Regions from separate parts of the Nostoc sp. DedQUE02 genome, predicted to be linked through region 1. Evidence: predicted binding sites of a transcription regulator. Region 1 holds the regulator's gene; each other region holds the start of a gene.
The links. Region 1 encodes HrcA, which represses chaperone genes, less so after heat shock. Its sites were predicted from a motif close to TTAGCACTCNNGANTCNNGAGTGCTAA; they were not measured.
Positions count from the first base shown of each region.

Region 2: groL (chaperonin GroEL) is a predicted target of HrcA. The motif match lies at 9,022-9,048, and genes of this name have one in related genera.
Region 3: groES (co-chaperone GroES) is a predicted target of HrcA. The motif match lies at 6,888-6,914, and genes of this name have one in related genera.

Region 1 is NZ_JAVRBY020000122.1:10-7,089, reverse strand. Features, by position in the region: gene RMX98_RS35785 (AraC family transcriptional regulator) at 108-1,028, opposite strand; gene RMX98_RS35780 (SDR family oxidoreductase) at 1,203-1,949, shown strand; gene RMX98_RS35775 (DUF3352 domain-containing protein) at 2,088-3,746, opposite strand; gene RMX98_RS35770 (rhodanese-like domain-containing protein) at 3,905-4,237, shown strand; gene RMX98_RS35765 (heat-inducible transcriptional repressor HrcA) at 4,704-5,855, shown strand; gene RMX98_RS35760 (DUF2834 domain-containing protein) at 5,975-6,649, shown strand; partial or broken gene RMX98_RS35755 (photosystem II q(b) protein) at 6,935-7,080, shown strand, end outside.
Region 2 is NZ_JAVRBY020000002.1:290,523-303,729, forward strand. Features, by position in the region: gene RMX98_RS03675 (ferritin-like domain-containing protein) at 102-1,043, shown strand; gene RMX98_RS03680 (isoprenyl transferase) at 1,043-1,810, shown strand; gene RMX98_RS03685 (hypothetical protein) at 2,016-2,558, shown strand; gene RMX98_RS03690 (iron uptake porin) at 3,210-5,144, shown strand; gene RMX98_RS03695 (hypothetical protein) at 5,578-5,742, opposite strand; gene trxA (thioredoxin) at 5,960-6,277, opposite strand; gene fabG (3-oxoacyl-[acyl-carrier-protein] reductase) at 6,591-7,337, shown strand; gene RMX98_RS03710 (MraY family glycosyltransferase) at 7,842-8,924, opposite strand; gene groL (chaperonin GroEL) at 9,081-10,763, shown strand; gene corA (magnesium/cobalt transporter CorA) at 11,621-12,763, shown strand; gene RMX98_RS03725 (hypothetical protein) at 12,829-13,207, shown strand, end outside.
Region 3 is NZ_JAVRBY020000017.1:1,503-14,709, forward strand. Features, by position in the region: gene RMX98_RS15460 (hybrid sensor histidine kinase/response regulator) at 1-1,019, shown strand, start outside; gene RMX98_RS15465 (hypothetical protein) at 1,259-1,660, opposite strand; gene RMX98_RS15470 (chemotaxis response regulator protein-glutamate methylesterase) at 1,932-2,909, shown strand; gene RMX98_RS15475 (ATP-binding protein) at 3,102-4,496, shown strand; gene RMX98_RS15480 (NIL domain-containing protein) at 4,755-5,063, shown strand; gene RMX98_RS15485 (response regulator transcription factor) at 5,141-5,818, opposite strand; gene groES (co-chaperone GroES) at 6,936-7,247, shown strand; gene groL (chaperonin GroEL) at 7,342-8,976, shown strand; gene RMX98_RS15500 (DUF4351 domain-containing protein) at 9,053-9,868, shown strand; gene RMX98_RS15505 (3'-5' exonuclease) at 9,884-11,860, shown strand; gene RMX98_RS15510 (DUF1902 domain-containing protein) at 11,936-12,118, opposite strand; gene RMX98_RS15515 (class I SAM-dependent methyltransferase) at 12,237-13,016, shown strand; gene RMX98_RS15520 (urease accessory protein UreD) at 13,091-13,207, shown strand, end outside.

The DNA.
Region 1 (7,080 bases):
GATTTAGATGTAATTACCTTTTTTGGACTAGACAACTTCAGCTAACGTATTTAGTTTATTACGCCAATATTGTGGTTTAATTTGAACAATAACTCGACAGTTTCCGCTCAAGCTGTACGTAAACGTTCAATATCCTTAATTGGCGGCGCACCGAACATACGGGAATATTCACGGCTGAACTGTGAGGGACTTTCATAACCCACCTGATAGGCAGCATTGGCGGCATCGGAGTTTTCGGCAAGCATCAAGCGACGCGCTTCTAATAGTCTTAATTGCTTTTGATATTGAAGCGGACTCATTGATGTTACTTCCTTAAAATGGTGATGGAAAGATGAAGGAGACATACTAGCTTGCCCAGCTAGCTCCTCAATCCGCATCGGTTTTGTAAAATCAGCCTTGATAAGTTTTATCACCTCGGCAATGCGCTGCATGTTGCTACCGGATGTGGCAATCTGGCGGACAGCTTCACCTTGTTCACCGATTAAAAGGCGATAATACATTTCGCGGATAATCATCGGCGCTAGTATGGGGATATCTTGTGGCGTATCTAAAAGCCGCGTCAGTCTTAAGGCACAATCGATCAACGGTGCATCAACGTTACTTACAAACAAGCCTCTGACAGAGTTTTCTTTCTTAGGCGTAGCTGGCCTAATTTGGGCAATAATGTCACAGAGTTGCCGTGCGTCTAAATTCAGCTTGAATCCTAAATAGGGCTTGTCTGGCGTGGCCTCTATAACAAATCCACTGAGCGGTAAATCAACCGAGACAACAAGATATTGAGCCGCACCATAACGATAAGTTTCCTCACCCAATAAAGCTTCTTTTTTACCCTGAACGACGATGCCAAGAATAGGTTCATAAACACAGTGTAATGCGGTAGAAGTAGAAGATTCCCGCATAAATTCCAGTTTATTTATATCTGTTTTGTGGACACCGTTCCCCTTGCCGTCGGTGTGCCTCTTTAATAATGCTGCCAGTTCTTTACACTCATTGACAGCCGCGCCATGCTTCAGTATTTCAATTGCCATACTGGCTTCCTGAGTGATTTAATCATTTTTCTTTGATGATTGTAAAACATCTTTGCTACTCAGAAAATCTTGTTTTGGAGAATTAGGCAATAAAACGCGAGTTTTGTGCATTTAAAACTCTTGATTACAGACATATTATGAACACATCGAATAAAGCAGTCAAAAGATAAGGCAATGACGAAAGACAAAACAAACGTAGAAAACAAAGTTGTTATCATCACTGGAGCCAGTAGCGGAATTGGTGAAGCTACAGCCAAATTGCTAGCTAAAAATGGCGCAAAAGTTGTTTTAGGCGCACGACGCACGGAAAAACTGGAAAAAATTGTTGAGGATATCCACAAGGAAGGCGGCACAGCAGAATTCAAGGCGGTGGATGTCGCTAATCGTGAGGATATGAAAAAGTTCATTCACTTTGCTCTAGACAAGTTTGGCCGTGTTGATGTCATCTATAACAACGCAGGTGTTATGCCCCTTTCCCCGATGAACGCCCTGAAAGTTGAGGAGTGGGATACCATGATTAATGTAAACATCCACGGCGTGTTGAATGGCATTGCTGCGGGTTTGCCTATAATGGAAGCGCAAGGCGGCGGTCAGTTTATCAATACTGCTTCTATCGGCGCACATGTGGTGGTGCCTACCGGTGCGGTTTATTGCGCGACAAAATATGCCGTTTGGGCCATATCCGAAGGGCTGCGTCAGGAATCGAAAAATATCCGCGTGACAACAATATCCCCTGGTGTCGTTGAGACTGAACTCGGCTCTGATATCACGGATGATTCTGCAAAAGGCGCTTTGAAAGAATTTCGCAAAATCGCACTGACTCCAGATGCGATCGCAAGAGCCGTCTTGTATGCGGTGTCCCAGCCAGATGATGTCGATATCAATGAAGTAATTGTCCGCCCCACAGCAAGCGCATTCTAATTTTGAGAAGAAGCGGCGCTAGGAAAACTACTAGGAGATATCAAGGTAGGCGTTACTGCCTACCTTGACTCTATTTTTTGTCATTCTCCAAAGAATATGTAGGCGGCCGCCTCGTCACAGACACCTTAGAAAAACGAATTATTTATGGAGTTTGAAGAAAACGCCACCTTTGAGCGATCGCGTGTCAGTTCCATAACTACTGACTGTGAGCGATCGCAGGTTGTTAAAAAATGGTTTACCTAAAACTTCCACTAATTTGAGAATCGGTACTTGACGCTCTAACAAATTCTGGCTCTTTGTCCAGTCGAGATATACATAACCTTGGTTTGGTAGGGGAATTGCAGCGATACTATCTTTGAAATTAGGATTGTCAATTATCGAATTATCCTTGGTTGTGAGAATTTCATCGATCGTCTCCAAGTCAGAGGTGAAAATTTCGTAATTTCCTAAAGCTGTATGCAATCCCCGCACTTTTGCTTCAATGCTGAAAGATTCTCCTTCTTTGACATCACTTTTTTTTGTTGCTGTGGTTAACTCTGTCCAAGCAGAGATTTTTTGCTTGGACAGAGTTAAGAAATTAATACTGAGTCCATTGGCTGAGGCGATCGCATCTAATCGAGCCACACCTTTTTCCACATCCTCAGATTTTTCTACTACAAAAATCCAATGAGGAGTTGTTTGCTCTTTCCCAGGTAACAATGCTATGGCATATTCTCCTTGTACCCAACTGAAAATATCCTCTGGTAAATTTATACCCCAGCGTTTTTGAACATCTGCCAAAGGTTTTGCTAATCGAGAAACCACATCTTCTTCAGAACCATATATAGTTGCTGTTGCTTGTTTCCAGAGTTTGGCTAAATCACTGTCAGCCAAATTACTCAAATTCGAGCCGGAAATTGCTAAACCTGCGGATGCTGGAACATACTGCAATGCTCCCACAGGTTTAGATAACGGTGCAGATGGAAGGACAATTTCTGATGAAGTCAAAATGCTGGTTTCTGCCAGCAATCCTTTAGGATTCAACACTAAAGATATGATTTGACTGTTATAAAGTTGTTCTGGTAACTCTAACCCTTGCCATTTTGCGACGATGGGAAGATTCAAGAAAGCTACAGCTAATCCCCCTTTGAGTCGTTCTTTGGTAGCTTTTTGGTATTCGGGTGAGCTAGTTAAATTCAGATCCGGCGCTTGGACGTTATTGATAGCATCTCTTAGTACTTTCGGATCGTTGGCAAACAACACAAAGTTTTCACCGACAACAGCACCAGCAAGCAAGTCTTGTTCTGGCTGGGAATTGTCAGAAATCAGTTTTACACCTTTATATTGTTCAACAGCTAAGGTTGCACCAGCTAAGGCTCGTTTAGAAAACAACAATTCGACAAACTCGCGGCTTTTCTCTGGTTGCTTGGTTGCTAATGCTAACAGATATCCTGGCTGCTGTCCGTTTTCTGGATCGCGATCGATATCTAAGGTGGTAATAGCTAATGTAATCTCGTCCCCTAACCAGGGTTGAATGTCTTGTTTGTAATCTATGCCACTCTTGGCGAATAAACTGGTTTTGAGTTTAGATAATTCTTCTTCGCGCTCCAACGCCTGCAAACGGTCAGGATTGGTCAATAATGAAACCATTGCAGGAGAAAGTTTCGACACGAATATGGCTGCACCAGGCCCAGAGCTAGAAGCAATGAGGTTAGCCGGACTTTTAGCGAAAAACCAGTAAAAGCCTGCGATCGCAATTACTAGCAGGGCGATCGCCCCAGCGACGATAAAACCGATAAATGAACGTTGCCTATTCACATTAAACCTATTAAAAAAGACGATTTACAGCCATTTAAGCAGAAAGCCTAGCAGAATTAATCAACCCTCTTGAGAATGGATACTCATGCAAAGGCAAAGATTTTCTGCCACCATAAATAGGATTAGGACTGTTTATCGGGAATTCTTTTAGTCAACCCATGAACCAAATTAGTGTAGAAGAACTGGCGCAACGTCTTTCTTCTAGTGATGTAAGTATTCAGCTAGTAGATGTGCGTGAACCAGAAGAATTGGCGATCGCTAGCATTGAGGGCTTTGTTAACCTACCTTTAAGTCAATTTGCCGAATGGGGAGATCAAGTACCTACCCTCTTCAATCCCGAAGCCGAAACCCTGGTATTATGCCACCACGGCATCCGCTCTGCCCAAATGTGCCAGTGGTTGATTGCTCAAGGTTTTACAAATGTGCAAAATATTTCGGGTGGTATTGATGCCTATTCCCAATTAGTAGACCCTTCAATTCCGCAGTATTAGCTTCTGCTCGGATACATCATTCAGATGGAACTTACTCTTCCATCTAACTTTTGCTATGCTAAAGATAGAAGTAGATCGATTTAGAGGCTTGCCGGAAAGTTTGAAATTTGGGCATCAAGTACATCTGCACAAAAATGTTGGATTGCTCTAAATTACAGTTCGGTAGTAGCCCCTGAAGAAAATACGTATCTAATAATACTGTTGCAAGCAGAAATTTATGCAAAAGTACGGTTAGAAAAAAGCATCGCAAGGGTACATTATAACTAGCAGCTTTTGCAAAAAAATTGAGCTGCTAGTTCAACCCTAATCTTAAAAAATGCTTTGTACATAAACTTTAAAAATACTTATCATAATATAATTATATAATTTGATACCTTAATAAATTATTAATATTTTCTGTTTTCGATTAAATCCCCAAATTTCTTGAGAGTTTGATTAAAATTTGCCTTCAGCAAAACATACCATAATGGAAGTTCAGTTAACAAATCGACAACAGCATATACTTTGGGCAACGGTACGTCACTACATTGCTACGGCAGAGCCAGTTGGTTCAAAGGCTTTGGTTGAGGAGTACGACCTGGGTGTAAGCTCGGCGACAATTCGTAATGTCATGGGTGTTTTAGAAAAATCTGGATTGCTCTACCAACCACATACTTCTGCTGGACGTGTACCTTCAGATTCAGGCTATCGCATTTATGTTGACCAGCTAATTACGCCTTCTCTGCGTTCGCGCAGCGTGTCGCAAACAGACGCTACGCGTAGCTTGCTTCCACAAAGTGGTACGGAAACTTTAGGGCGAGAAGTAGAGATGGCATTGCAAAAGCAGCTACAGTGGCAAGATCGAAGTTTAGAAACCCTACTGCAAGGAGCCGCGCAGATTTTAGCAACCTTGAGTGGTTGCATTAGCTTGATTACTATGCCGCAAACGACTACAGCGCTATTGCGACATCTGCAATTAGTGCAAATTGAAGCTGGGCGGATCATGCTGATTGTGGTGACTGATGGTTACGAGACACATTCCAAATTGATGGATTTGTCGCCAACACCAGAAGAAACACAACGAGATTCAGAAGTAATCGATCGCGAGTTACAGATTGTTTCTAACTTTTTGAATACCCACTTGCGGGGGCGAAGTCTGTTGGAATTAGCTAACCTCAACTGGAGCGAACTAGATCAAGAATTCCAACGCTACGGGGAATTTTTGAAAAACTCAGTTGCCGAATTGACTCGTCGCACTCTTGCACCGACTACAACCCAAATTATGGTTCGGGGTGTATCAGAAGTTTTGCGCCAGCCAGAATTTTCCCAGTTACAGCAAGTACAAACAATTATCCACCTGTTGGAAGAAGAACAAGACCAACTGTGGCGATTAATATTTGAGGAACCAGAACCAGAGGATGGTGGTAAACCAAAGGTAACGGTTCGTATTGGCGCAGAAAATCCATTAGAACCGATACGCACCTGCACCTTGATTTCTTCTAACTATCGCCGAGGTTCGATACCCGTAGGAAGTGTGGGAGTTTTGGGGCCAACGCGCCTAGATTATGAAAGTGCGATCGCAGTAGTAGCGTCTGCTGCCGATTATCTCTCAGAAGCTTTCAGTTATTTCAATCCTTAATTAGCGGTTAATCTTTAGGAACAAGCCGCTACGCCTTTAGGCGAGCAAACAATACCATAGCAAGCAGATAGCCGGATTTGTAACGGCAAAATCAATAATTAATACTACTTAAATCTTTCATGCTTAGAAAAATTGCCTTTGGTCTACTGTGGCTGGGATTTGTTGTCTATGCTTTTTTCCTCGCGCCTCCTGAGCAACCTGGTACATTCGAGTTAATTAAAAACCTTTCTATTGGGCAGTGGCAAGGCATAAACCCGTTAGTCATAGCACTATTTAACCTCATGGGCATCTGGCCTCTTATTTACAGCGCAGTAGTCTTTATTGATGGTAGAGGACAAAAAATACCTGCTTGGCTGTTTGCTACTGTCTCTTTCGGAGTTGGTGCTTTTGCCTTGTTGCCGTACTTAGCCTTTAGAGAACCAAATAATCAGTTTGTCGGTAAAAAGAATATCTTGCTCAAATTACTAGATTCTCGTGTAACTGGTTTCGTATTGACAGTAGCCACAGTTATTCTAGTTACCTACGGTATAAGAGGTGGAGATTGGGGCAATTTTGTGCAAGAGTGGCAAACTAACCGCTTCATCCATGTGATGAGTTTAGATTTTTGCTTACTCTGTCTATTATTTCCCGCATTGCTGGGGGATGATATGGCGCGTCGCGGTTGGAAAAATCCGCAGTTGTTCTGGTTAATAGCCTTGATACCGCTATTTGGGCCATTGGTTTATTTATCTGTGCGTCCACCTTTACAAGAGGTGGGTATAGAGTCCATATCCAAGCAGCCAGCAACGAATTGAAGAATAAAGTGCATTTTTCACAATCCAAAATCGTTCGACTGAGCGTAGCCCACTCCTTTGGAGAAGCAAGCTACGCGTAGCGTTTTGCAGGAAAGTCTAAAATACAAAGTGATATCACCCAAATTCCCCGGTTTTTCAAAGGTTTGGGGATTTTCTGTGGGTGCGTAAATCCCAAGAGAAAATTTTTTCTGAAAGTACTTTACAAAACGCAATAAATTCTTTAAGATGTGTAACAGGTAGTCAAACCTACCTAATTCATCTGCAAATAATCGCATTCATAAAACAATGACAACAACCTTACAACAGCGCCAAAGCGCCAATGTATGGGATCGATTCTGCGAATGGATCACCAGCACCAACAACCGGATCTACATCGGTTGGTTCGGCGTAATCATGATTCCGACCTTGCTAGCCGCCACCGCTTGCTTCGT
Region 2 (13,207 bases), on a different contig from region 1:
GCAACTGCATCAGATAAAACTGCCGACTTCAGCCGACTGACAAAAGGAAGTGCGATCGCTTAGGCTATTGGGCATAGAGATAAAAATTTAAGTATAAAAATATGCTTAATACCCTCAGCCCACTTACAGAAGACTTAGCAAGTAAAAGCTATCCTATTCCTGATTACTTGCAAACACAGCGCCGCATTCGTTCCCTCATAGATAAATATATTGCAGTCGAAAAACTAGACGATCGCCTACAAGATTTACCACTACAGTTTGTCAATCCTCAACCGCGTCCTTGGAAACACATCGACTGGCAAACAATTAACCGCAATCAAATTATCGGTTTAGACGCAAATGTATTTCTATCTATATTAATAGGTGCAATGGATACAGAAGCACCCATTCGCGGCTATACCCAAACCAGTCGCCAGTATTTAGAAAAATTGCATCCTCAAATGGCTCGGTTTGTTGGTGGAACTGTCCGTGAAAATGGCGAACTACTGGAACTTGGTTTATGGGAAAAGGAAGAACGTCAGCACACACCCGCATTAATCAAAATCTACACCCAATTAACAGGCGAGAAAATTACCCCAAAACTTCGGATTGTTAGAGGCTATCTCCCTACAGATGACGCCAAAGAAGACTTATATCGCCACGGCTTACACCGCATTGCCACAGAATACGGTGCTACCTGTCTTTATATTTGGTTGATGGCTCATACCACTGGCGCACTCCAGGATGTTCTAGAGGAACTAGCACAGGATGAAATCAACCACATGACTAAATTCTGGGGGTTTGGAGTCTGGGCTTTCCCTGATACTGGGTTGATGCGAATTGGACGCACGCTGATTAAAACGCGATCGCTAAACTATCAGCGTAACAACCTGATGCGTACTCTCCGCCGCATGATGGGTACACTCAACTGGAATGCTTGGTCATTAACTAACAAAACAACTCTCCTCTTCACCTTTGCCTACACAATGCATCGTCTGTGGAGTTGGAACAACACCCTCACACCAAAATATTTGCAAGATTTATTTGAAATAAATCATCAGTAATGACAAATAACAAAGGACAAATGACAAAATTACCCACCGATTTAAATCCCGAAAAGATACCTCAACATATCGCTGTCATCATGGATGGTAACGGCCGATGGGCAACCAGTCGAGGATTACCGCGCATCGCTGGACATCGCCAAGGAGCAAAAACGCTCAAAGAACTATTGCGTTGCTGCAAAGATTGGGGAATAAAAGCGTTGACAGCATACGCTTTCTCAACAGAAAATTGGCAGCGTCCTGTTGAAGAAGTGGATTTTCTGATGCATTTGTTTGAGCGATTATTACACCGCGAGTTGGCTCAGATGCATCAAGAAGGTGTACGAATCTCGTTTATTGGAGATTTATCGGCTTTACCTAAGTCTCTACAGACAGAAATGGAACGTTCAATGACAGAGACGTTAAACAATCAAGCAATCCACTTTACTGTTGCAGTCAACTATGGTAGCCGCAACGAAATTACCAGAGTTTGCCGTCAAGTAGCTCAACTCGTGCAACAGGGCGAACTCAATGCGGAACAAGTGAATGAAAGTTTTGTAGAACAGCATCTCTATACAGCAGATACTCCAGAACCCGATTTACTGATTCGTACTAGTGGTGAGATGCGATTGAGTAATTTTCTCTTGTGGCAAATGGCTTATACAGAGATGTATTTCACCGATATTCTTTGGCCAGATTTTAATCGAGAAGCATTTCATCAAGCTTTGTTGAGCTACCAAAATCGCGATCGCCGTTTTGGTCAAGTTAAAGCTTCAGTGTCAGCTTAGTATGCCAAACACCAGATATCGCCTCAAAATCAAACCAGATTTTTGCCATGAGCGATAAAGTAAAAGCACCCACACTACCACGATGGTATATGAGCGCTAATAAATAAAACATTATCGAGGATAATCTATCTGCTATGACAGACCGAAGTAACTATAAGAATAGCAGGCACTGGGTAAATAAACTGCAAGGGTAGTTACAAATGTTTTGTTAAAAATATTACTTACCGTAAATGTGATGCTTGACTTAGCCAAAATCCAGTTGATAGCGAAATCCTATTCTCCTCAAGAGCTGTTTGCTGCTTTGGTTTGGCAGCGTCAGTTCAATGAGTTTGATGGCGAAGAAGTGATTACTGACCTTTCCAACCACAAAAATTTATGGGCAAGCTTTCTGTTCACAAAACCAATCTTTGCACCAGATGAAAACGGTTTAAGCTTTGGTGGTATGGTCGATACCCTGCTTGCAATGGCGAACTATCGCCCCATGCCTGAAACCAGCATCATCCATTTCATTGCTTATCCTGCCGATACGTTGTACATCCTGACAGAGAACCAAGACACAAAAGTGTCTGAGCTTTTAGACTTGGGCAAAAAGTGGCGAGCTGATTCGGTAGAAGTAAGTGATGGCACGAATGAAGACTATGGTTTGCGGCTTAAGCGCCGACTGAGAACTAGATTGGAAGGGGGACTATGGGGTGAAGATGTTCACCAGGATTGTGATGCGGTTATTGTTACTTATTGGTGGGATTAAATTCTTGGAAGTTATTTCCACCGCTTTCTTCCCGATTTTACCTGCACCCAAATTGATCGGCGATCGCAGTCTCTTAATTTTTTGAGTAAATTATTCTTTGTTAGGTATTGAGCCGGAATTTCGCCTCAATACCTATATTCTTTATCACAAAATGAGACTTATGCAATTATTATTTTGTCAATATCGGAATCCGATTTTAACGTGAGTTCGACGAACCTCTCCCTCCCAGCCTCCCTCTCCGAAAAAATTCAGCTTTTGCTCCCCTCTCCGACACGGAGAGGGGTTGGGGGAGAGGTCAAATAATACTTGTCGAACTCACGTGATTTTATATTTGAACAGAGAAAATTCGGAAAGCTTATGAATCAAGCATCCTACCGAACATACTGTTCACAAACCATTCTGTATTTACTATAGTAACTATAGAAACTATCAATATAATTTATTGTTAATTCTTTCCAAAAATAGTATTTACTATTATTTAATACTTGCGATATTAAGCTGATTTCCTGGTAAGCAAATTCAGAAAAAATCCTGAAATGCAAAATTTAAAGTTAACAAGACCTCTTGCTAAATCTACTTTAAATTTACTTATCAATCCATTTTAAAATCGCAATCAATTTTTTCACTATTTTATTGGTGTTGGGAGTTATGATGGCAAAATATCTACTAGCTTCTGCTAGTGGGATGGGATTTTTATGTTTAATTGCTGGGTTATCACCTGTGCAAGCCCTTCCTAGTTTAAAAAGTGCAGATCAAAACGTAACTGTTAATCAAAACGATAGCAGCTATAAAAAAAATGATTCTCATCAAGGCGATTTAGCAAATAATATCTCCAGTCAATTGCTGATAGCTAATGATAGTCAAAAAAACTTACCCTCAGTCAATCAACAGCCAAAAAATCAAGATTTAGGAGTAGATTCTGCCGTTAACTTTCGGCAGCCAATCACACCACAATCTACAAGTTCATCTCCATCTTCAGACAAACTTGCTTCAGACAAACTTGCACAAGTAACATCCGTATCGCAATTGTCTGATGTACAGCCGACCGATTGGGCTTTTCAGGCACTCCAATCTTTAGTCGAGCGTTATGGTTGTATCGCAGGTTATCCCAATCAAACCTATCGCGGTAATCGAGCGATGACTCGCTATGAATTTGCTGCTGGCTTAAATGCTTGTTTAGAGCGAATCAACGAACTGATTGCGACCGCAACTGGTGATTTGGTCAAGAAAGAAGATTTAGCCGCGTTGCAGAAACTACAAGAACAATTTGCGGCGGAATTGGCAACATTGCGAGGTCGAGTAGATGCTGTAGAAGCTCGCACAGCAGAACTAGAAGCAAATCAGTTTTCTACTACAACCAAACTCAATGGAGAGGTAATTATTGCTGGTGTTGGTGCTAGCGGTGGCGCTCCTAATAACAGCGACTCGAACATCATCTTAGTCAATAGAGTGCGGTTAAATCTTACCACTAGCTTTACTGGTAAAGATTCATTAATTACTGGATTGCAAGCCTATAACTTTTTGGGTGGAGCCACTGGAGAGGGTAGCCTACAACAAAGTTTAGGATTAGCTTCGCCGCTTTTAAGTGCAAGTAGCGCTCGTACCAGTTTTGAGCCGCAATTTCCAGGGTTAAATGTCAATACTTTGTCAGGTGTTGGCGCAAACAGCGTTCAGCTTTACAAATTGCTGTATGTCTTTCCCGTGGCTAATAAATTAACCTTGTTTGCGGGAACTGCGGCGGAAACATCAGATGCTTTCCCAGTAATTACGCCTTTTTATGGTGAAGGACAAGAATCAATTTCTCGTTTTGGCAACTTGAATCCTGTGCTACGGGTTTCTGGTGGGACTTCGGGTACAGGTTTAGCATCGGCGGCGGGATTTATTTTTAATATTTCGCCAAATTTGGATTTAAGAGCTTTATACGGCAGTGTAAATGCTAATTTACCCGAAAAATCTGCGGCTGAGGCAGTACCAGGAGTTTCTACTACACCTTTGGGAGCAGGTTTATTTAGCGGTAGTAGTATTATTGCCACACAGTTAACCTTCAAGCCAAGTCCGGCTCTGGATATTGGTTTAAACTATGCCCACAGTTATCACGAAATCAATATTTTGGCTACAGGATTAGTTAGTAGTGATATCGGTGCTTTAGCAGGGGTTGCAACTGGAACACCGCTCACACTCAACTCTGTTGGTGGTACTGTAACATGGCGATTATCTCCCAAAATAGCATTATCTGGCTATGGTGCAGCAATATTTGCTGATGCTGCTTCTAATAGCGTAGATGCTTCCACCACCTTTACGAGTTGGATGGCGGGAATTCACTTCAAAGATTTATTCAAGTCAGGGAACACTGCCGGGATTCTTTTTGGTCAGCCACTTTTCCGTAGTGATACTGGTGGTTCTGCTCAACTTACCCCCGCAGGCGAGAATCGAGCGACTCCTTACCATTTGGAAGCCTATTACCGCCTTCAAGTTAGCGATAATATCAGCATTACCCCTGGTGCATTTGTTCTCTTTAACCCAGAAGGTAACAGCAATAATGACACTACGACTGTAGGTGTACTTCGGACTACTTTTACGTTTTAAGAGATTGGAAATATGGTCAAAATCCCCCAATAAATTGGGGGATTTTAGGATTGGGTAACAAAGTTCATATAGCAATCCTAAATAATTCGTGAAAAAAATCTGTTGCCTATTCCCTATTGCCTACCTCCACGACTAATTTCACAGATCAAATAGGATTGCTACAGTAATAAAAATATTGCCCTATCTGACTAGTATCGTGACAAAAAACCTTGACTCGATGCTTAACCCCACTAAGGTTTGTAGAATCTAAACCCTAAAAATAAAGTAAAGGACTTCCAAATAAAAAAATATCTAATTAATTCTTGTGGGGTGGGCGTCTCGCCCGCCCAGTCCATAGGGCGGGCAAGATGCCCACCCCACAATATTGGATAATTTATTTCTTGGAGTTCCCTAAGTAACCCTAGCCCATCGTAGGCATCGCCCTAGAAATAACCTAATTGTTTCTTCTACCTGATTTACCAGTTTGATTGGAGAGTTGGTGCTTTTGTATAACTCGCTCAATCTGGCAAGTCACCGCATCTATTCTATGTTTAACTTTATCAAAGTCAATATTCACCCAAATATAGGCTTTATCAGGTTTTTGCTGCTTAGAATTCATATATTGATTTACTTGTCAATATATTTTTTTATATCTACACAATATATCCCTCTCAACTTTTAAACTACTTTCTCTAGACGTATAAGTAGATATGCTTAATATTTACTTAATATTTTACAGGGCGATTTGTAAGGCTACGGCTAGCTGTGCGTCCCCACTAAAAAAGACGCGATATTCCGCGCCTCTGGCAGCTAAAATCCAAATTTTAAGTATTAGCTTAAACCTTTGTTTGTAGATATTGCACCAGCTGCGGCGCTTGCATCACTCCCTCTATCCGATCCACAGGCTGACCCTGCTTAAATAGTACTAAGGTTGGTAGAGCGGCAATTTTATACTGAGTAGCCAAATCTGTGTATTTCTCTGTGTCGATTTTAACAATTCGCAGGCGATCCTTAAGTTGGGCATTGACTTGCTCTAAAATTGGCACCATCATTTGGCATGGGCCACACCAGTCAGCGTAAAAATCTACTAATACAGGTACATCAGAAGCAGACAGCATCTCTTCAAAGCTGTTAAATTGCTTTTTAGTTGCCATGTGATACACACCGATTTTCAATTGTTTGTTTCAATAGTAATTCTTAGAAAAAAAAAGCGGTATAGGTTCATGGGTTTTTGTTGGAAAAGGATTAAATTAGTCAATATAGAATGATTTGCCAGCAAAAAATCTTAAATAATTATAATAAAATCCGTATATTATTCTTGTTTGTGTATGTGGATTAAATATGTCTTTAAACTTATCATGACCAAGCAAATAACTATAGATATTTAATTATCCAGACAATATTCAGATGTTCCCGAAATCACCATAAGATAATTAGCGCGGTATTTCTAAGATTGAGGAACATTGAATGACACTATTACAAGATAAAGTTGCAATTGTCACAGGTGCATCACGAGGAATTGGTCGAGCGATCGCAATTGAATTAGCTACACAGGGAGCGATCGCAGTTGTCAATTATGCCAGTTCTAGTGCTGCTGCTGAGGCAGTTGTTGCAGAAATTACAGCAGCAGGAGGTCAGGCGATCGCTATCCAAGCAGACGTTTCTAAAGGCGATCAAGTAGACGCACTAGTTAGCGCCGTCACCGAAAAGTTTCGCCGTGTGGATATCTTAGTCAATAACGCAGGTATTACCCGCGACACACTGCTTATGCGTTTGAAGCCAGAAGATTGGCAAGCAGTGATAGACCTTAATCTAACTGGTGTTTTCTTATGTACACGCGCCGTCAGTAAAATCATGCTCAAGCAGCGATCGGGACGGATTATCAACATTACTTCCGTTGCAGGGCTAATGGGCAATCCAGGTCAGTCTAACTACAGCGCCGCCAAAGCAGGTGTAATCGGCTTCACCAAAAGCGTTGCCAAAGAACTTGCTACTCGTGGGATCACCGTTAACGCCGTCGCCCCTGGATTTATCACCACCGATATGACCAGCGATCTCAACAACCCTGAAGATATTCTCAAATACATCCCACTTGGCCGCTTCGGTCAACCTGAAGAAGTCGCTGGAATGGTGCGCTTCCTCGCCGCCGATCCCGCCGCAGCTTACGTCACTGGGCAAGTTTTTAATGTCGATGGCGGTATGGTAATGGCCTAAATAGTGCTGAGTGCTGAGTTAGGAGTTACGAATTATTAACTTTTGTATTGGCGTGGCAAGTTTAAAATAGTGCATTAGACGTAGGTTGGGTGGAGCAAAGCCTCCAACGCCACTTGCTACAACGCGGGAAACCGCAAGGGCGCAGTGGCTCCCCAACCTACAATTTTTTTGCAAGATTAATAATCGAGGGAATGCTCATTCTCATTTAGGAGATAGGCAAGGAGCTATAGAAGATTACCAGAAAGCTACTGAACTTTTGGCTGAGGAGGGGAAGATAGCCGATGAAGGGGACTTCTATGATGATAAAGGTAAGCTAATTTGCATAATAAGTACTGAAGAAGTATAAAAAACAAACTTACCTATCAGTCAATACAGTTCAGTTAAGCTTTTTTCTCTCCCCTTGCTCCCCCTGCCTGCCTTAACAGATAAATTTGCTTAACTGAACTGTATTGGCCTATCAGTTACATAGCAGGGCTAGCATTGTAATGCTCACCCTACAAGCAACTAAGGCTGTTGGCGTATCCTTTGCCAGATAGTAAAGCCTAAAAGAAGGATAATGCTACTGGCGGTAGCCAGCATCACAGGCAAACTCATACCTTGTATTCTCATCGCCAGCAAGTTGAAAACTAAGGTAATTGACCAAAGCGTGAACGCAGCATGGCGTTGGGAGAGTCCCCAAGCAAGTAAGCGGTGGTGCAGGTGATCTTTGCCAGGAGTACTCAGAGGGTTATTTCCTGCTAGTAGCCTTCGCACAAATACTTGGGTTGTATCTAGCACCGGTAACAACAGAAATAAAACCGTAGGAATTAGGGCATAAACTGTGTTTTGTTGCAGTTTACCCAAAATACTCGTTGCTGCCAGCACATAGCCAAAAAAGTAGGCTCCGGCATCACCCATAATAATTCGTGACGGATGGAAGTTATGGCGCAAAAAGCCTAGTGCAGCACCTCCCAAAGCTGCAAGTACCAAGATTGCTGCTGCACGATTGTTAAATTGGGCTGCAACCCCCAACAAACTCATGGCAGTAATAAAGCTAATTCCTCCTGCCAAGCCATCCATACCATCCATCAAGTTGATGGCGTTGGTAATCCCTACTACCCACAGTACTGTTAGCAACATGGACAGGAAGGAGTCGATGGGAGTGCCAAACATAACTTTGACACTGATACCATTAGCGACGAGCAACAGCGCCGTCACAATTTGCGCCCACAATCGAACTGAGGGCGGTAAACCGAATTGATCGTCGATAAAGCCCACAAGAACTAATATCGAACCCCCCAACAGAATAGTGAGCACCTGAGCCAACACGTTTTGGAGTTCGATCGGTCGTAAAAGACTAGCTAATACCAGGGCGGCAATCACACCCGCGTAGATAGCCAGCCCCCCCGCATTGGGTAAAGGTTCTCGGTTGAGTCGCCGTGCGTTGGGTTGGTCAGCCCAACCTACCCGCAAGGCGAATTTGCGTACTGTCGGAATTAAACGCCAAGTTACAACCCAAGCTAAAAGGAACGTAAATACTACTGCCAACCAGCCGGTGCCGCTAGGGTCGGCAATACCAAGGGACTTAAGGGAGTTGTCTAGATTCATCTCCCAATTCAAGCATTACTGCCAGTATCTAATATGAGCATCACCTGTATATTAATCAATTTTTTATTTCCATTTGTAACTTGAGCCACTTGAGAGATTAGCACTCTGGCGCTGTGAGTGCTAAATTGTCTAATGGAAGCGCTGGAGAAATGAAACATGGCGAAAATTATTGCATTTGACGAGGAATCTCGGAGAGCTCTAGAAAGGGGTGTTAACGCCCTTGCCGATGCTGTAAAAATCACCTTGGGGCCTAAAGGTCGCAATGTCCTTTTAGAGAAAAAATTTGGCGCACCTCAAATTGTCAACGATGGTATCACTGTTGCCAAGGAAATTGAATTAGAAGATCCTTTGGAAAATACTGGTGCAAGACTCATCCAGGAAGTGGCCTCAAAAACTAAAGATGTCGCTGGGGATGGTACAACCACCGCCACCGTTTTAGCACAAGCCTTAATTCGAGAAGGTTTGAAGAACGTCGCGGCGGGTAGTAACCCTGTTAGCTTGAGACGCGGGATCGACAAAACTATTGAGGCACTGGTACTGGAAATTACCAAAATAGCCAAGCCAGTAGAAGGAAGTGCGATCGCTCAAGTTGCCACTGTTTCTGCTGGTAACGATGAAGAAGTTGGCAATATGCTAGCCCAAGCAATGGAAAAAGTCACCAAAGATGGTGTAATTACCGTTGAAGAATCTAAATCCCTAACAACTGAACTAGAAGTCGTTGAGGGGATGCAGATTGACAGGGGTTATATTTCTCCCTACTTCGTCACCAACAACGAACGGCAAATTGTGGAATTTGAAAACGCCCGGATTTTGGTGACAGATAAAAAAATCAGCAGCATCCAAGATTTAGTGCCGATTTTAGAAAAAGTTGCCCGTTCTGGTCAGCCTTTGCTAATTATTGCTGAAGATGTCGAAGGTGATGCTTTGGCAACTCTGGTGGTGAACAAAGCACGGGGTGTACTAGCCGTGGCTGCGATTAAAGCACCTGGGTTTGGCGATCGCCGCAAAGCTTTGTTAGAAGATATTGCGATTCTCACCGATGGACAGTTGATTTCGGAAGAAATCGGCTTGAGTTTGGATACAGCTGCTATAGAAGCGCTGGGAACTGCCCGCAAAATCACCATTGACAAAGAAAGCACCACAATTGTCGCTGGTAGTGTCACCAAGCCAGAGGTACAAAAGCGGATTGGTCAAATTCGTAGACAGTTGGAAGAAACCGATTCTGAATACGATCAAGAAAAACTCCAAGAACGCATCGCCAAGCTTGCTGGCGGCGTGGCAGTGATTAAAGTGGGTGCGGCAACCGAAACCGAACTCAAAGACCGTAAACTGCGGATTGAAGACGCGCTGAATGCCACTAAAGCTGCTGTGGAAGAAGGTATTGTTCCTGGTGGTGGGACAACCTTAATTCACTTAACTAAGGCGGTAGAAGCGATTAAAAATACCCTAGAAAATGACGAAGAAAGAATTGGGGCTGATATTGTCGAACGAGCGCTAGAAGCCCCCTTGCGCCAAATAGCAGACAACGCTGGTGCTGAAGGTTCTGTAATTGTCTCGAAAGTTCGGGATAGCGACTTCAACATTGGTTACAACGCCGCTACTGGCGAATTTGAAGACTTGATTGCTGCTGGTATTATCGACCCTGCCAAAGTTGTGCGTTCAGCTTTGCAAAACGCTGGTTCCATTGCTGGTTTGGTCTTAACCACCGAGGCGATCGTTGTTGAAAAGCCAGAGAAGAAATCCGCAGCTGCTGCCCCTGACATGGGCGGTATGGGTGGCATGGGCGGCATGGGTGGCATGGGTGGCATGGGCGGCATGGGCGGCATGGGCATGTTCTAACTTCTGCTCACCCAGATAAATATTTTTTTCGCAGTTTGTCTTGCCAAGGCAAACTGTTTTTTTATATAGGAATCTGGTTTGATTACTGAAATTATTTGCGTAGATAGGCAAAAGGCACTCTTGCAATAGGCAAGAGGATTTCAGAAGATTAAGGTATACCGAATTTTTTTCAGAAATCAAATATAAGTATAAGTCCTACATAGCACAAGCCTTGGTGGTTAGGACATCATCTGTACCGTTTCACTTTAGGATTGATACAAATAGGCAGCAGGGGAGCATACTTCGACTACGCGGAAATCGAGCGACTTGCACTGAGTTTCGACACAACGACTGCGCTCAGTGCATCGCTTGGCGGTAATCGAGCGACTTGCACTGAGTTTCGACTACGCGGTAATCGAGCGAAGTCGAGATTCAACTACCGCGGCGTCGAAGTGAGTCGAGATTCAACTACCGTGCAGTCGAAGTGAGTCGAGATTCAACTACCGCGCAGTCGAAGTGTCCCTAGTCCCCAGCCCTTGCTATACTTACTTACCATTGCTGATTCAGAGCCGATATGTTATCTCTATTGCTGGGAAGTAGCTGGGCATAAATAGAAATAATTATTATGGGTATCAGTAATTAGTTGTCAATACAACTAACCACTAAAAAATACCGATTCCTAAATTCCCCAATCTAAATAACTCCTTAATTTAAAAATTACACTCTTTGTATTAATTTTTGTAATATTAATAGCAAAAGCTGAAATAAATCACAATGCCTCATGGTGCTAAGTAGGGAATCTTACTTCTTTACTAAGCACTGGAAAAGAGCAACTTGTCCAATTCCCAATTCCCAATTTCTAATGTAGGTAATATTGCATGGTACGAAAACTGCGTCACCTTCCTAAAATAGTTACCAAGATATATGAAGATGAGTTCTATCACCAGCCAGGGACTATACCTGGAACCATTTTTATTGATGCAGATGCTCCGCCACCGATAATTTTCTTGATTGACTATAACCAAACAAATTTCACCCGCCAACAAATAGCAACTCCAGAGGAGTGTATTCCCTATTTGGAGATGGAATCGATTTCTTGGGTAGATGTACAAGGTTTAGGTAGTCAAGATATATTACAACGATTGGGTAAAGTTTTTGAGTTACATCCTCTAGTTTTAGAAGATATAGTCAATGTGCCGGAGCGCCCCAAAACAGAGGATTATGAAGACCAATTGTTATTTATTGCCCGGATGGTAGTACCAAAGGAAAAAACATGTGGTTTTTATAGCGAGCAAGTAAGTTTGATATTAGGGAAAAATTATTTGCTGACAGTACAAGAAGAACCAGAACATGATTGCTTTGAAGCGGTGCGATCGCGAATCGAAAAAAACAAAGGTATCATCCGAAAACAGGGAGCGGATTATTTAGCTTACGCTGTGTTAGATGCAATTATTGATGGCTTTTTCCCAGTGCTAGAGCTTTATGGTGAGCGAATCGAAGAATTAGAAGAAGAGGTAATAGTCATACCTACCCCACAAACACTCCAAAACATTTATCAAATTCGGCGAGAATTACTGCAACTACGTCGTGCTATCTGGCCCCAGCGAGATGCAATTAATTCCTTGATTCGAGATGGTAGTGATTTGATTAGTGAAGAAGTGCGAATTTATCTACGAGATTGTTATGACCATACGGTACAAGTAATGGATATGGTGGAAACTTACCGAGAACTAGCATCTGGATTAATGGATGTGTACCTTTCGGCAGTGAGTAATAAAATGAATGAAATCATGAAGGTACTAACGGTAGTTTCAACAATTTTTATTCCCCTGACTTTTGTCGCCGGAATATATGGTATGAATTTCAATCCTGAAAAATCACCATATAATATGCCTGAGTTGAATTGGTATTGGGGCTATCCACTTTGCTGGGCAGTGATGTTAGCGATCGCATTTGGTTTGCTATTCTTTTTTTGGCGACGAGGCTGGCTGCAAAATTCTGTAGTAATCAAACGCAATTAAAAATTGCAGATGAACGATAAGTAAAATATATATTCATTAGCACCGGGAGTTAAGATTTTTGAGTTATGAGGAGTAGCGACCAGAATTTAGTAGTTTTGACGATTTATATTATCGGTGTTTCTTATGTTTTTAACCGTATGGTTGAATCCATCGATGATCAAGTTAAATTTGAGTTTAAAAAAGGAATGGTTGACGATCAACTCAAAGAACAAAATCTCGACGATAAAATTGGAATTTCCTTTAAACTCAAATCCTCATATCCAATTGACGATTTGAAAGATTTAGGAATTAGCATTGAAAATAAATCCGATCAAGTTGCTATCTATGTTGACTGGGACAACAGTTCTTTAGTAGTTGAACATAGCAAGCAATCGCGCCGCGTAATTCGGAAATCACCAGACTTAACCCGCGACTTAGCTGTACCCCAAAGTCCGAGCCTGATTG
Region 3 (13,207 bases), on a different contig from region 1:
TGGAATTCTTATTTTTGCCTGGTTTCTCCACAACCCAAACTGTCACCGAAATTTCGGGTAGAGGTGTGGGGCTGGATATCGCCCATAGCACAGTGCGGGAAGTTGGCGGCACGCTGCGGGCGGTTTCTGTGTTGGGAAGGGGTATGACCTTTCACTTGCAGTTACCGCTGACGCTATCCGTGATTCGCACCCTGTTGGTAGAAATTGCTGGCGAACCTTATGCTTTTGGGTTAACGCGCATTGAACAGGTGTTGATATTATCGAAGTCTAAGATTGCTGTATCGGAAAATCGCCCATTTTTCCTGATGAATAATCAACCTGTGGAGTTGATTTTGGCAAGTCAAGTTTTAGAGTTAGCCTCGCCTGCGGTGAATGTAGAATCGTTATCAGTGATTGTGATTAGCGATCGCCTCAATCGTTATGGATTAGTTGTAGATCGGTTTCTCGGTGAATGCAATTTGGTTGTCCGACCTTTAGATCCTCGCCTTGGTAAAGTCCCAAACATTAGCGCCGCCGCCCTGATGGATGATGGTTCTCCAGTATTGATTGTCGATGTTGAAGATTTGGTACGTTCTATTGCGAAGGTGTTTTCTAGCGGACAACTTTCTCAGGTAAATCAGTCTGCTCATCACGCAGTTACCAAAACTTACAAGCGAGTGTTAGTGGTGGATGATTCAATCACTGTGCGCGAAATGGAGCGCAAACTTTTGGAAAACAATGGTTACAAAACAGAAGTGGCGGTTAATGGCATTGATGGTTGGAATGCAATCCGCAGCGGCGATTATGACTTGGTAGTGACAGATATTGATATGCCCCGAATGAACGGTTTTGAACTCACCAGCCAGATAAAAACTCATGCCAAGTTGAAGCAAACACCTGTGATTATCGTTTCTTACAAAGACCGGGAAGAAGACCGACTGCAAGGATTAGAAGCAGGTGCAGACTACTACTTAACTAAGAGCAGCTTTCATGACGACACTCTGTTAAAGGCGGTGATTGATTTAATTGGTGAGGCTTGATAATAATTCGTAATTCGTAATTAAGAAAGTAAGATTTTAGAACTAGCACTTTCAAGGTGACGAACGAAGATACGTTGTTTCAGTGCTACCATTTTGAATCCTCCGCTCAGATTTTGGGCTTTTTAAATGTTGAAATTACCAATTTTCGTTCCAAATTTCACCACCTTGAAAAAGCTGAATCTAGGACTTACGCATTGACAAAAAATCTCATCCATCTCCTTGTACTGTCTGTCTAGTAATCAGGATTCTTGCCGAATTTGGTTTCTGATAAAAAGTTGTTCTGCATTAAGTAGGATGACTAGTAGCCCTACAGATGCTCTGGCGATTGCCGGAGTTGTCCAGTTGTGATTCACCAGGTCGGGGATGGTTATAACAAGCATCAATACAATGATGAATATTGGTAGAATCATGACAATATTCCGATCCCAAGCAGGTTGATCGCGCAGTCTCGCTTCGCTTTGTAGTACGCGATTACGCCAAAATGGAAAAGTACTTAGGACAGAGGTAAGGTATAACAGTCCAGCATTAATTAGCAGAATTGTTTTAACGTTTGGAGTGATGTCAGAATTTCCAAAGAAGATCGCTGTTAGGCAAGCTCCCGCTGCTAGATACAGAAAAGTAAACAGGGTAAAGTGCTTCATTGGTTACTCCTTATGCTTTATAAACTGGAGTTTTGACTATATGGCAAAGGCATTTAAATTATATAGGACTAGCCCTTTCAAGGTGACGAACAAAGATACATTGTTTCAGTCCTACCATTTTGAATCCTCCGCCGAGATTTTGGGCTTTTTGAATATTGAAATTACCAATTTTCGTTTTAAATTTCACCACCTTGAAAGGGCTGATCCTAGATTTAATCTGGGTTTCTATCTGTTGTATTTGTCGCGTTATTTTGGAGAAATGTCATAATTTGTGAGAATTGCGATCGCTAACGATATGTTCATGGCTGTAGAGGTACTGCGGCGGGCTGTGGTAAAAATCCCAGGTTACAAGCTGGCGTGGGTTGCCTACGATGGTGCGGAAGCTGTGAGTAAGTGTGCAGCTGATACTCCTGACTTGATTTTGATGGATGTGCTGATGCCCAGTATGGATGGAGTAGAAGCTACACGGCATATCATGAGGCAATCTCCCTGCGCGATTGTGATGGTGACAGCTAGCGTTAATCGCTATGCAGCCAAGATTTTTGAAGCAATGGGCTATGGAGCCTTGGATGCCATCAATACGCCAATCTTAGGTGATGATGGGCTACTAAATAAAATTGCCACGATCGCCCGTTTAATTGGCAAATCTTCATATCGGCGATCGCCACCTGTCCATCACTCAAAATCACTTCCACCTCTAATCGTTATCGGGGCTTCCACGGGTGGCCCCCAGGCATTGAAAACTATTCTCTGCCAATTTCCTCAAGACTTTCCGGCGGCTGTGGTTGTTGTTCAACATATAGATGCCCAATTTGTCCAGGGTTTTGCCGCCTGGTTGAATGAGCAAATTCCTCTGCCTATGCAACTAGCGATCGCAGGTTCTACACCACAGCCTGGTAAAGTTCTGCTTGCTGGCACAAATCTTCATTTAGTAATGCGTCCCGACCTCACCTTTGGCTATGACAAAGAACCACTACATTTTTTCTATCGTCCATCAATTGATGTTTTCTTCATGAGTGTGGCTAAAAATTGGACTGGAAAGGGGATTGGGGCGTTGCTGACGGGGATGGGTGGAGATGGCGCTCAAGGCTTAAAACAATTGCGCGAAGCAGGTTGGCATACTATTGCTCAAGACCGCAAAACTTGCGTTGTTTATGGTATGCCGAAAGTAGCAGTGGAATTAAAAGCTGCGGTAGAGGTTTTGCCAGTTGAGGCGATCGCATCAGCCTGCATCAAATTTACGGCATAATAATATTTTTTGTATCAAAATATACTATAAATATCATATGTGTACAAAAGCAGATACTTAAAATACCTTTACGAAGTATTGCAAAACACTAACACCTTTAATCACTGAGATATAATCACGACAATTGCATACTAGTATATTTAACTGGCTAGTTTGTAGTATTAGAAACCAATACCTATTTAGAGGTGCTAAATGAACCTGCAAGAAACAGCACTCTTAGAAATATCTCCAAAGACAGCAAGATTATCACCAAACTGGAGTCAACCACAAACTCCACAAGCTGCGCCATTTATTCTGGATGCCAAAATATCCACAGTCAGGCTTTTGCTAATTGACGATCAGGTAATTATCAGCGAAGCCTTCCGTCGGATGGTTTCGACAGAAACAGATATTTCCCTTCACTACACAAGCAATCCAGCTAAAGCTATTCAAGATGCGATCGCCATAGAACCAACGGTGATATTTTTGGATATGGTCATGCCAGATATCGATGGATTAATGTTACTGCGTTGGTTTCGCTCTCATCCAGTAACTCGTGATGTACCAATCGTTATGTTATCCAGTAAAGAAGAAGCAAAGCTCAAAGCAGAAGCTTTTACCGAAGGCGCTAATGACTACTTAATCAAATTACCAGATCCAGTTGAGTTAATTGCCCGCATTCGTTATCATTCCAAAGCTTACAATAACCTCAAAGCACTCACTACTGCAACTGCTACTGCCCAACTTCAAGCACAACAGTTAGAAAATACTTTACGAGAATTACAAACTACCCAAGTTCAATTGATCCAGACAGAGAAAATGTCTAGCTTGGGTCGGATGGTTGCAGGTTTAGCGCACGAAATTAATAATCCTGTTAATTTTATTCACGGTAATTTTAATCATCTAAATAACCATGTAAACTGTCTTTTAAATTTAATCCAACTATATCAACAAGAACATCCAGATTCGTATTCTTTGTTTGAAGAAAAATTTGGTGACTTTAATATTGATTTCATCAGCGATGATTTACCAAAAATTCTTTCATCCATGAGGATAGGAACGGATCGGATTCGTGACATCGTGCTATCGCTAAAAAACTTTTCTCGACTCGATCAGTCAGAGAAAAAAGCTGTGAATATTCATGAAGGTATTGAAAGTACTTTATTACTTTTAAATCATCGACTACAACCAAAAATTGAAATTATTAAAAAATACGGAAATCTCCCATCAGTTCAATGTTATCCAGCACAACTAAACCAAGTATTCATGAATATCCTTAGTAATGGCATTGATGCTTTACTAGAGCTAGATAATCAAATTCAAAAGCAAATTGTAATTCAAACTGAAGTAACTAAATTAGAAACAGTCATAATTACATTTAGAGATAACGGTAATGGAATAAATTCTGAGATTCAAAGCAAGATATTCGATCCTTTTTTTACAACTAAACCTATCAACAAAGGAACGGGACTAGGTTTAGCAATTAGCCATCAAATTATTGAGAAACATCAGGGAAATATTCAGTTAAAGTCTGAACTTGCTCATGGAACTGAATTTACGATCGAAATTCCAGTAGCATTATCTGTTAATCATAAAAGCAACACTTGAATTAAGATTTCACCAGAGAATTATTCTCTAAGGTGTTTATTCATTTTTCAACAAAGTTAACTTATAACTTAATAAGTTTATAATCCACTTAAACGCGATCGCACTTTTTTATAGGAATTCATAATTCATCTCATCGCATCTTAATGATGAATTATGAATCATTTGCTACCGTTTGCGTGCATAGAATGAGTAACGCTAGTGTTAAAAGAAGTCGTACAAAGCCAAACCCTCATCCCAGAAGTCGAATAGGAAGCTAGAATGGCAATTCCAAATAAACAAGTAAAATATAATACTGATATTTTAGATAATAGACGCACCCAAACTCGCATCCAGGTTCGTATTCCTAAAGACTTGCATGAGGAACCAGTCATTTCACGACTGGTTTCTCACTATGGTATCACAGTAATTATTGCTACTGCCGAGATAAGCGCAAACGTGCCACAATATAGCTGCTTTGATCTAGAACTACGGGGCACTGTTTCCCAGATTGAAAGTGCCTTGACTTACCTGGATGAACTGGATTTAGAAGTTTTGCACCAATCCAGCCCTGAAGAAGATGGTTGGTAAATTGAATGCTGAGTGCTGAGTTATGAGTGCTGAGTCAAAAACACTCAGCACTCAGCACTCACCACTCGTTGCCGATTTTAGGCCATTTGATTTTCAATCGCCCACCGCGCTAGTTCAGTGCGATTGTGGAGATTGGTTTTGCCCAACATATTGGACACATGGCTTTCAACCGTTCGCTGACTAACATTGAGTTCTTCAGCAATTTCACGGTTAGCTAAACCCCTAGCAACAAACTGAACTACTTTCAGTTCGGTTGGGGTTAATTGCACATCGAAGGGAACCTGGATACGGGAACCGTTTTCGCCTCCTTTTGCTTGGTGTTCTTTCCAACGGATAGTTTGTTTCAGCGAGGACTCAACTTGCGCTACGAGTTCTTCTGGTTCAAAAGGTTTGACCATATAAACATCAGCACCTTTATTCAGACCCTTAACTCGGTCTGCACTTTGTCCCTTAGCTGAAAGGAAAAGAACCGGAATCCAACTGGTGCGTTCGTTTTGCCGGACTTGTTCTACAAAAGTATATCCGTCCATTTCCGGCATCATCACGTCGCAGATAATCATGTCTGGAACATCTTGCTCTAAAATTTCCAGAGCTTCACGTCCATTTTCGGCGGTGATGACTTCGTATCCCCGGAATTCTAAGTAATCCTTCACCAGCAAGATGAGGTTAGGGTCATCATCAATCAATAGAAGTCGTTTGTGATCTTTCATGCTGGGCTCTTTCATAGCAGTGGCACTTGTCGCGCTTCGGTCCATCAAAGTCTTGAATATTTATCCTCTATGGTGGGTTATTTGGAGATGTTGTCCTTTTTCCTACTTAACTTGCCTTTGCTGTCTCGAAGTCTCAAAAATGCCGAGCACTTTCAAGAGACTAGTAGCTCGATAGCAAAAGTCCAGCAAGGATACGTATAGCAGTAGTATCTATAATGCGCTATTATATATCGCATTGAAAGTGGCGGGCGAAAAAACACTGATTAAATAATAATCCTTCTGACTCACAAGTAAGTATTGGCTTAAAGATGACCCTACTTCAAAACCAACCCGCACTTTCTTAAAGCTTACTGCTATACCATATCCTTTGGTTGTTAAGCCTCTATGAGGTGTTCACAAGAAACTAGGGAAGTTTCTGGCAAAGGATGGGTTAAAAATACATATTCTTCTACCACCTTATTGCCTATTAAGTGTTCTTGGATGATCCGCTCAATAACTTCCGGGCTTGCTTGGCGATATCAGACACCATCAGGGTAAACCACCATTATGAGTCCAGAACAACAAACGCGCAAGCAGTTGGCTTTTAGTTCTATAGAAGACGCAAATGGGATGACTCTGTTGCGGCTCATTAAGTTTTAACTCTTTAAGTCGCTTTTTTAATAATTCCCAGGATTCCAGGCTAGCTCGTTTTGAGCAGCAGCTAGTAATTGTCTGGTCAGCGCAAATAAAAATGTGTCGCTGAATTTTTGCAAGTCCTAAAGTTTCTACACAATTACTCAAAATTTTATGTTGTAGAGACTTACGGGCTTTAGGGATTTGATGGCTAGACTGAATCACTGTATTTTTACTTATTGAGCGCCTCCCTGATTACATTTCTATAACAATTTCCAAGCTTTGCAAATAAAGTTGACCCAGAAGGGGGGTAGGGAGTGGGGAATCGAAGAATAATTCTTATAACTCCTAACTCTTTGCTCCCTACTCTCTTCGTAACTTACGGAACAAAATCCGAAAGGTAGAAATAATTAAGCATTTATACTTAAGTACATCTCTGAGCTTCTAGTTCGGGAACCCGTACTAAAAGAATTCTTGCCATTGGACGCTACTTTTCGGTAAATTAGCACTCAGGAGTTGAGAGTGCTAATCTCTAAAGGAAAGAAATAATATGGCAGCTTTATCTCTAAGCGTTTCTACAGTTAAACCTTTAGGCGATCGCGTTTTCGTAAAAGTGAACGCCTCTGAGGAAAAGACCGCAGGTGGTCTGTATTTGCCCGATACCGCCAAGGAAAAGCCCCAGGTAGGGGAAGTAGTGGCTCTTGGCCCTGGCAAGCGTAATGACGACGGAAACCGTCAGGAATTGGAAATCAAAGTCGGCGATAAGGTGCTGTACTCGAAGTACGCTGGCACTGACATCAAACTCGGCACTGAAGAATATGTACTGCTTTCTGAAAAAGATATTTTAGCAGTTGTTATCTAGTGGGGAGTGGGGAATAGGAAAGAGTTTTTCCAATGCCCAATACCCAATGCCTAATTCAACAAAAAATTGACTTACTCCTGGAATTTAGACACCTATGGCAAAGCGCATTATCTACAACGAAAACGCCCGTCGCGCCTTGGAACGAGGCATTGACATCCTGGCTGAGGCTGTAGCTGTTACCCTTGGCCCCAAAGGTCGTAACGTAGTCCTAGAAAAGAAATTTGGCGCACCGCAAATTGTTAATGATGGTGTAACGATCGCCAAAGAAATCGAATTAGAAGACCACATTGAAAACACTGGTGTAGCTCTGATTCGTCAAGCTGCTTCTAAGACCAATGATGCTGCGGGTGATGGTACTACCACCGCTACCGTTTTAGCTCATGCGATCGTCAAAGAAGGCTTGCGGAACGTTGCAGCTGGTGCTAATGCAATTTCCCTGAAGCGTGGTATTGACAAAGCTGCCAGCTTCTTGGTAGAAAAAATTGCTCAACACGCCCGTCCAGTGGAAGATTCCAAAGCCATTGCCCAAGTTGGTGCGATCTCGGCTGGTAATGACGAAGAAGTTGGTCAGATGATTGCCCAAGCAATGGACAAGGTGGGCAAAGAAGGCGTAATTTCCCTAGAAGAAGGGAAATCTATGTTCACCGAGTTGGAAATCACTGAAGGGATGCGCTTTGATAAAGGCTACATCTCTCCCTATTTTGCTACCGATGCTGAACGGATGGAAGCGGTTTTTGATGAACCTTTCCTACTGCTGACCGATAAGAAAATAGCTTTGGTACAAGACCTTGTACCAGTGTTAGAGCAAGTAGCCCGTGCTGGTCGTCCTTTGGTAATTATCGCCGAAGATATTGAAAAAGAAGCTTTGGCAACCTTGGTAGTAAATCGTTTGCGCGGTGTGCTGAACGTGGCTGCTGTTAAGGCTCCTGGCTTTGGCGATCGCCGCAAAGCTATGCTAGAAGACATTGCTGTTTTAACTGGCGGTCAACTAGTTACCGAAGATGCTGGTTTGAAGCTAGATAACACCAAGCTGGATAGCCTGGGTAAAGCTCGCCGGATCACCATCACCAAGGACAACACCACAATTGTTGCCGAAGGTAACGAAGTTGCTGTTAAAGCTCGTGTCGAACAGATTCGTCGTCAAATCGAAGAAACCGAATCTTCTTACGACAAAGAGAAACTGCAAGAGCGTCTTGCTAAACTCTCTGGTGGTGTCGCTGTGGTGAAAGTGGGTGCAGCGACCGAAACCGAAATGAAAGACAAGAAACTACGCCTAGAAGACGCTATTAACGCCACCAAAGCTGCTGTAGAAGAAGGTATCGTTCCTGGTGGTGGTACAACTCTGGCTCACCTAGCTCCCGACTTGGAAGACTGGGCAAAGAGCAACCTTAAGGATGAAGAGTTGATTGGTGCTTTGATTGTGGTTCGCGCCTTACCCGCACCTCTGAAGCGGATTGCTGAAAACGCTGGTCAGAATGGTGCTGTGATTGCTGAACGCGTCAAAGAGAAGGATTTCAACATTGGCTACAACGCTGCAACCAACGAATTTGTTGATTTGTTAGCTGCTGGTATTGTTGACCCTGCTAAGGTAACTCGTTCTGCTCTGCAAAACGCTGCTTCTATTGCTGGTATGGTGTTGACAACCGAATGTATTATCGTCGACAAGCCTGAGCCTAAAGATGCCGCTCCTGCTGGTGCTGGCGCTGGCGGCGGCGACTTCGATTACTAATACTTTGTAGTTACATAATAAAACAGCTGCTTCCCTTGTGGATGCGGCTGTTTTTTTGTGTCAGGAGAAGAAGAGGGTGAGTTACGACAACGCTTGTAAATATTTAGCTGAACAGTACCCTACTGATTTTGTGCGTTGGTTGCTTGGGGTAGAGGTGCAACAAATTGAAGTCTTAAAAACGGAACTCACGCTTGAACCAATTCGCGCAGATTATGTGACATTTTTGCAAGCAGCTAACCAAATTTTGCACATTGAATTTCAAACTTTAGCAAAATCTAATCCGGCGCTTAATTTCCGAATGCTCGATTATTCTGTGAGGTTGAAGCGCCAGTATCGTTGTCCTGTAGCGCAAGTACTAATCTTTTTGCAGGAAACTACTAACGAAATGGCTTTTACTGAAGAATATCGGGACAACACGACGATTCATCAATATCAGGTTGTTCGTCTTTGGGAGCAAGATTCAACACTATTTTTAGCTAATCCGGCGCTATTACCATTAGCAAGTTTGGCGCGAACTGACTCGCCGCAAACTTTACTGGCACAAGTGGCTGAACAAGTCGCTACAATTCCAGATAGAGAGGAGCGGCAAAATATTGCGGGTTGTGTAGAAATTCTGGCGGGTTTACGGTTTGAAAAGGATTTGGTTCGGCAATTTTTGCAGGAAGATATTATGAAAGAGTCTGTAATTTATCAAGATATTGTTCAAAAAGAAGCATTTAAATTGATTAGTCGTCTACTTAAACGGCGTTTTGGCGATATTGATGGATCATTAGTTGAGCAGGTTAGGAATTTATCTGCTGAACAGTTAGAGGAGTTGGGAGAAGATTTGCTTGATTTTTCTGAAGTTGCTGATTTGGTAGCTTGGTTAGAGCAGCAGAAAGAAGAAAAATAAGATAGGTATTAAACTATGGCTTTAATGGTTCCCGAATCTATATCATCATCTGCTAGTCAAGGCGAACAAATTTTATATAGAATACTTCGTGAGAAATTGCCAGATGACTTTTTAGTTTGGTATAAGCAAGTCGTTGAAAGTAATTATATTGATTTCCTGATTATTGCACCTAATTTTGGACTATTAATAATTCAAGTTATTACTTGGTATCCATCGCAAGTTAACGGTACTGATATTAACAAAATTAAATTATTTAGTTCTCCAGAAAAAAATCAAAAAATAGACTTAAAAAATTCTCCGTCATATCTAGATATTCCGGGAAGACGAACTCGTAAGCGTTCTATAGAGATCAATAAGAAAGAAGATACTTTCTCCCTATGGACAAATCCATATCAAGAGTTGATAGATCAATTATTAGTGAAATTACAAAAATATCAAATACTCACTCAGTTGCATGAAGCTAATCAACAGAAATTAGCATTCCATTGTAACTATGGTCTATTATTTTCTAATATTACCGCAGAACAAGCACAGGAAAAAAATATTGATAAATTATTGTCTCCATCACAAATTATATACCGTAATGAATTATTTTATAGTCAGAGCATTAGTAGTGAAGAATTAGTAAATAGATTAATAAAAATATTTACCAATACTTTTACTTTTTCTCCTCTTACCAATGAGCAAATTGATACTATAAAAGCTGTTATTTTTCCAGAAATAGCTATTAAACTTGTACCAGCATCTCTGTACAGTGTTCCTAATAACATTAAATTCAAAAATGAAAGTTATGTATTTAAAACGTTAGATCATCGTCAAGAATGTATAGTGAGATCAATTGGTGATGGACATAGAATAATTTATGGTGTAGCTGGATCGGGAAAAACTTTAATACTTTTATCTCATGCTAAATTGCTAGTTAAACAAAATCTTCATCAAAAAGTCTTAATTCTTTGTTTCAACAGAAGTCTTGCTGCTTATCTCAAGTCTTTAATGTATGAATATTCAAATCAGTACAATTCCACTAGCAAAATAGAGGTGTTGACATTTTATGCTTGGGTAAGTTCGCTTATAAGAAAAATCCCAGCACCTTTAGGTTTTACTACAGAATATTATGATAGTATTTTAGGAGAGATACTACTAAAGCAACTTGAAAATACTCCGATAAAACATAAATATGATGCAGTTTTAGTTGATGAAGGACAAACATTTGATCCTATGTGGTTTAAATGTTGTGTAGCTGCGTTAAAAGACCCAGAACATGGCAATCTTGTGATTGTGGCAGATGGTCGTCAATCCGTTTATAAACGTAATAATTTTACTTGGAATTCTGTGGGAGTCAAAGCCGTCGGACGAACAAGTAACAAAAAATTAAAACTTGACAAAAACTATAGAAATACTCAGGAAATATTAGCAGCAGGCTGGAGTTTATTTAGTAACGTTATTGATGAAGAAAATTTAACATTCGATATTGTTAAGCCTACAGACGCTGTACGTCGTGGTGTAAATCCAATTCTACATATTGAAACATCAGAAATTTATGAAGTAGAATCTGTCATTAATGAAGTTAAAGATTTAGCAAGACTAGATTATGCACTAAATGATATTGCTATTTTATATAGAATGGCAGATGACCAAAAAAAGGTATTATTAAAATCTCTGATTAAAAAATTGCAAAATGTAGGAATTGAAACAGATTGGGTCAGTGAAAATAGAGAGTCTGAGAAAAAATATAATATTAAAAATTCTGGTATTAAAATTATTAATACGCTTAGTGCGTTGGGTTTAGAATTTAAAGTCGTTTTAATACTCTGGGTTCAAGACTGGGATTTTAGTAGACCTCCACATTCCGAAAGTGATATTTTGACTTGTAGAAGACTCTATGTTGCTATGACTCGTGCCCAAAATGTACTATACATTTTTGGTTCTGGAAACTCCAAGTTACTTCAACAATTGCAGTACAGTGGAAATTTTACAGTTAAACAAGCATGAGCGTTCAGGTAGAACCATAAATTTCTACTAGTTGGCATAGCAAACTTAACTTAGTGTATGCTGATCGCCAAAATTTCACCCAGGTAATTTACAATTACCATCCTGTGCTTCCATTAATTTAATCGCTACATCATGGGCAATTTCTAAAGTTTCAGCAACAGTCCGTCCTTGAGCTACTAAACCTTGAAGCTCATCAGATGTTGCTAAATAAACGCCTTCAGGTAATTTCTCAATGTGGATGTTTAGCAATCTTTCCATTATTGTATGTAGATGTTACTGTTTAGAGCGGTTTAATTGTTATGATATCGCTTTTCTGAACTACAGCGATGTCTACGACGGGCTACGCCTACGCACTTCTTCTTTTCTATAAAAACCCATGAGCCAAATTAATCCTGAAACAACCCCCTTACATACCTTAAACCCACTCAACCGATTTTCTGACAGAGCAGAAGATTATGTAAAATACCGTCCAAGCTACCCCGCAGATGCAATTGATATTATCTTGGAAGGATTAGGTGAAAATTCACAACTTGTAGCAGCAGATATTGGCGCAGGTACAGGAATTGCTTCAAGATTGTTAGCTGAACAAGGGGTTAATGTCATAGCTATAGAACCAAATGCGGCGATGCGAGAAGCTGCCCAAGCACATCCTTTGATAGAGTTTCGTGATGGAACAGCAGAATTTACCCAACTACCTGATAATTCAGTTGATTTAGTTACTTGCTTTCAAGCTTTCCACTGGTTCAACCCCGAACCAACTTTATTGGAGTTTCACCGCATTTTAAAACCATCAGCACGCTTGGCTGTGGTGTGGAATAACCGCGATAAAGAAGATGCTTTAACTACAGAATATAGCCGAATAGTCCGCGAAGCATCTAATAATCATCCAGCAGAATCTCGAATGCAGTCGGTAGAGCCACTGTTAGTAACTCCCTATTTTATTAACATCCACGAATATACTTTTACTTATAAGCAACAGTTAGATTTAACTGGATTTATTGGCCGAGCAATGAGTGCTTCTTACCTTCCACGTGAAGGCTTGGCATACGAACAGCTTATTGATAATTTTCAAGAATTATATCAGCGCTTTCGTGATGAAAGTGGTTTTATCTATATGGTTTATCGCACTAGCGTACACCTTGGCGAAAAACAATGATAAATTGCAAGTAAAGTAGCAGAGAATGCATTAAATAAATATAAAATATTTGAACTTTAATCTTGAATTTATAAATGACCTGCAATCCGCAAGTAGCAGAAGGTTGGCATGGCAAACTTAATTTAGTCTATGCCGATCGCCAGGGTAAAACCCAATTAATTTACGATCGCCAACAAGCGCCCTTGAAGGTA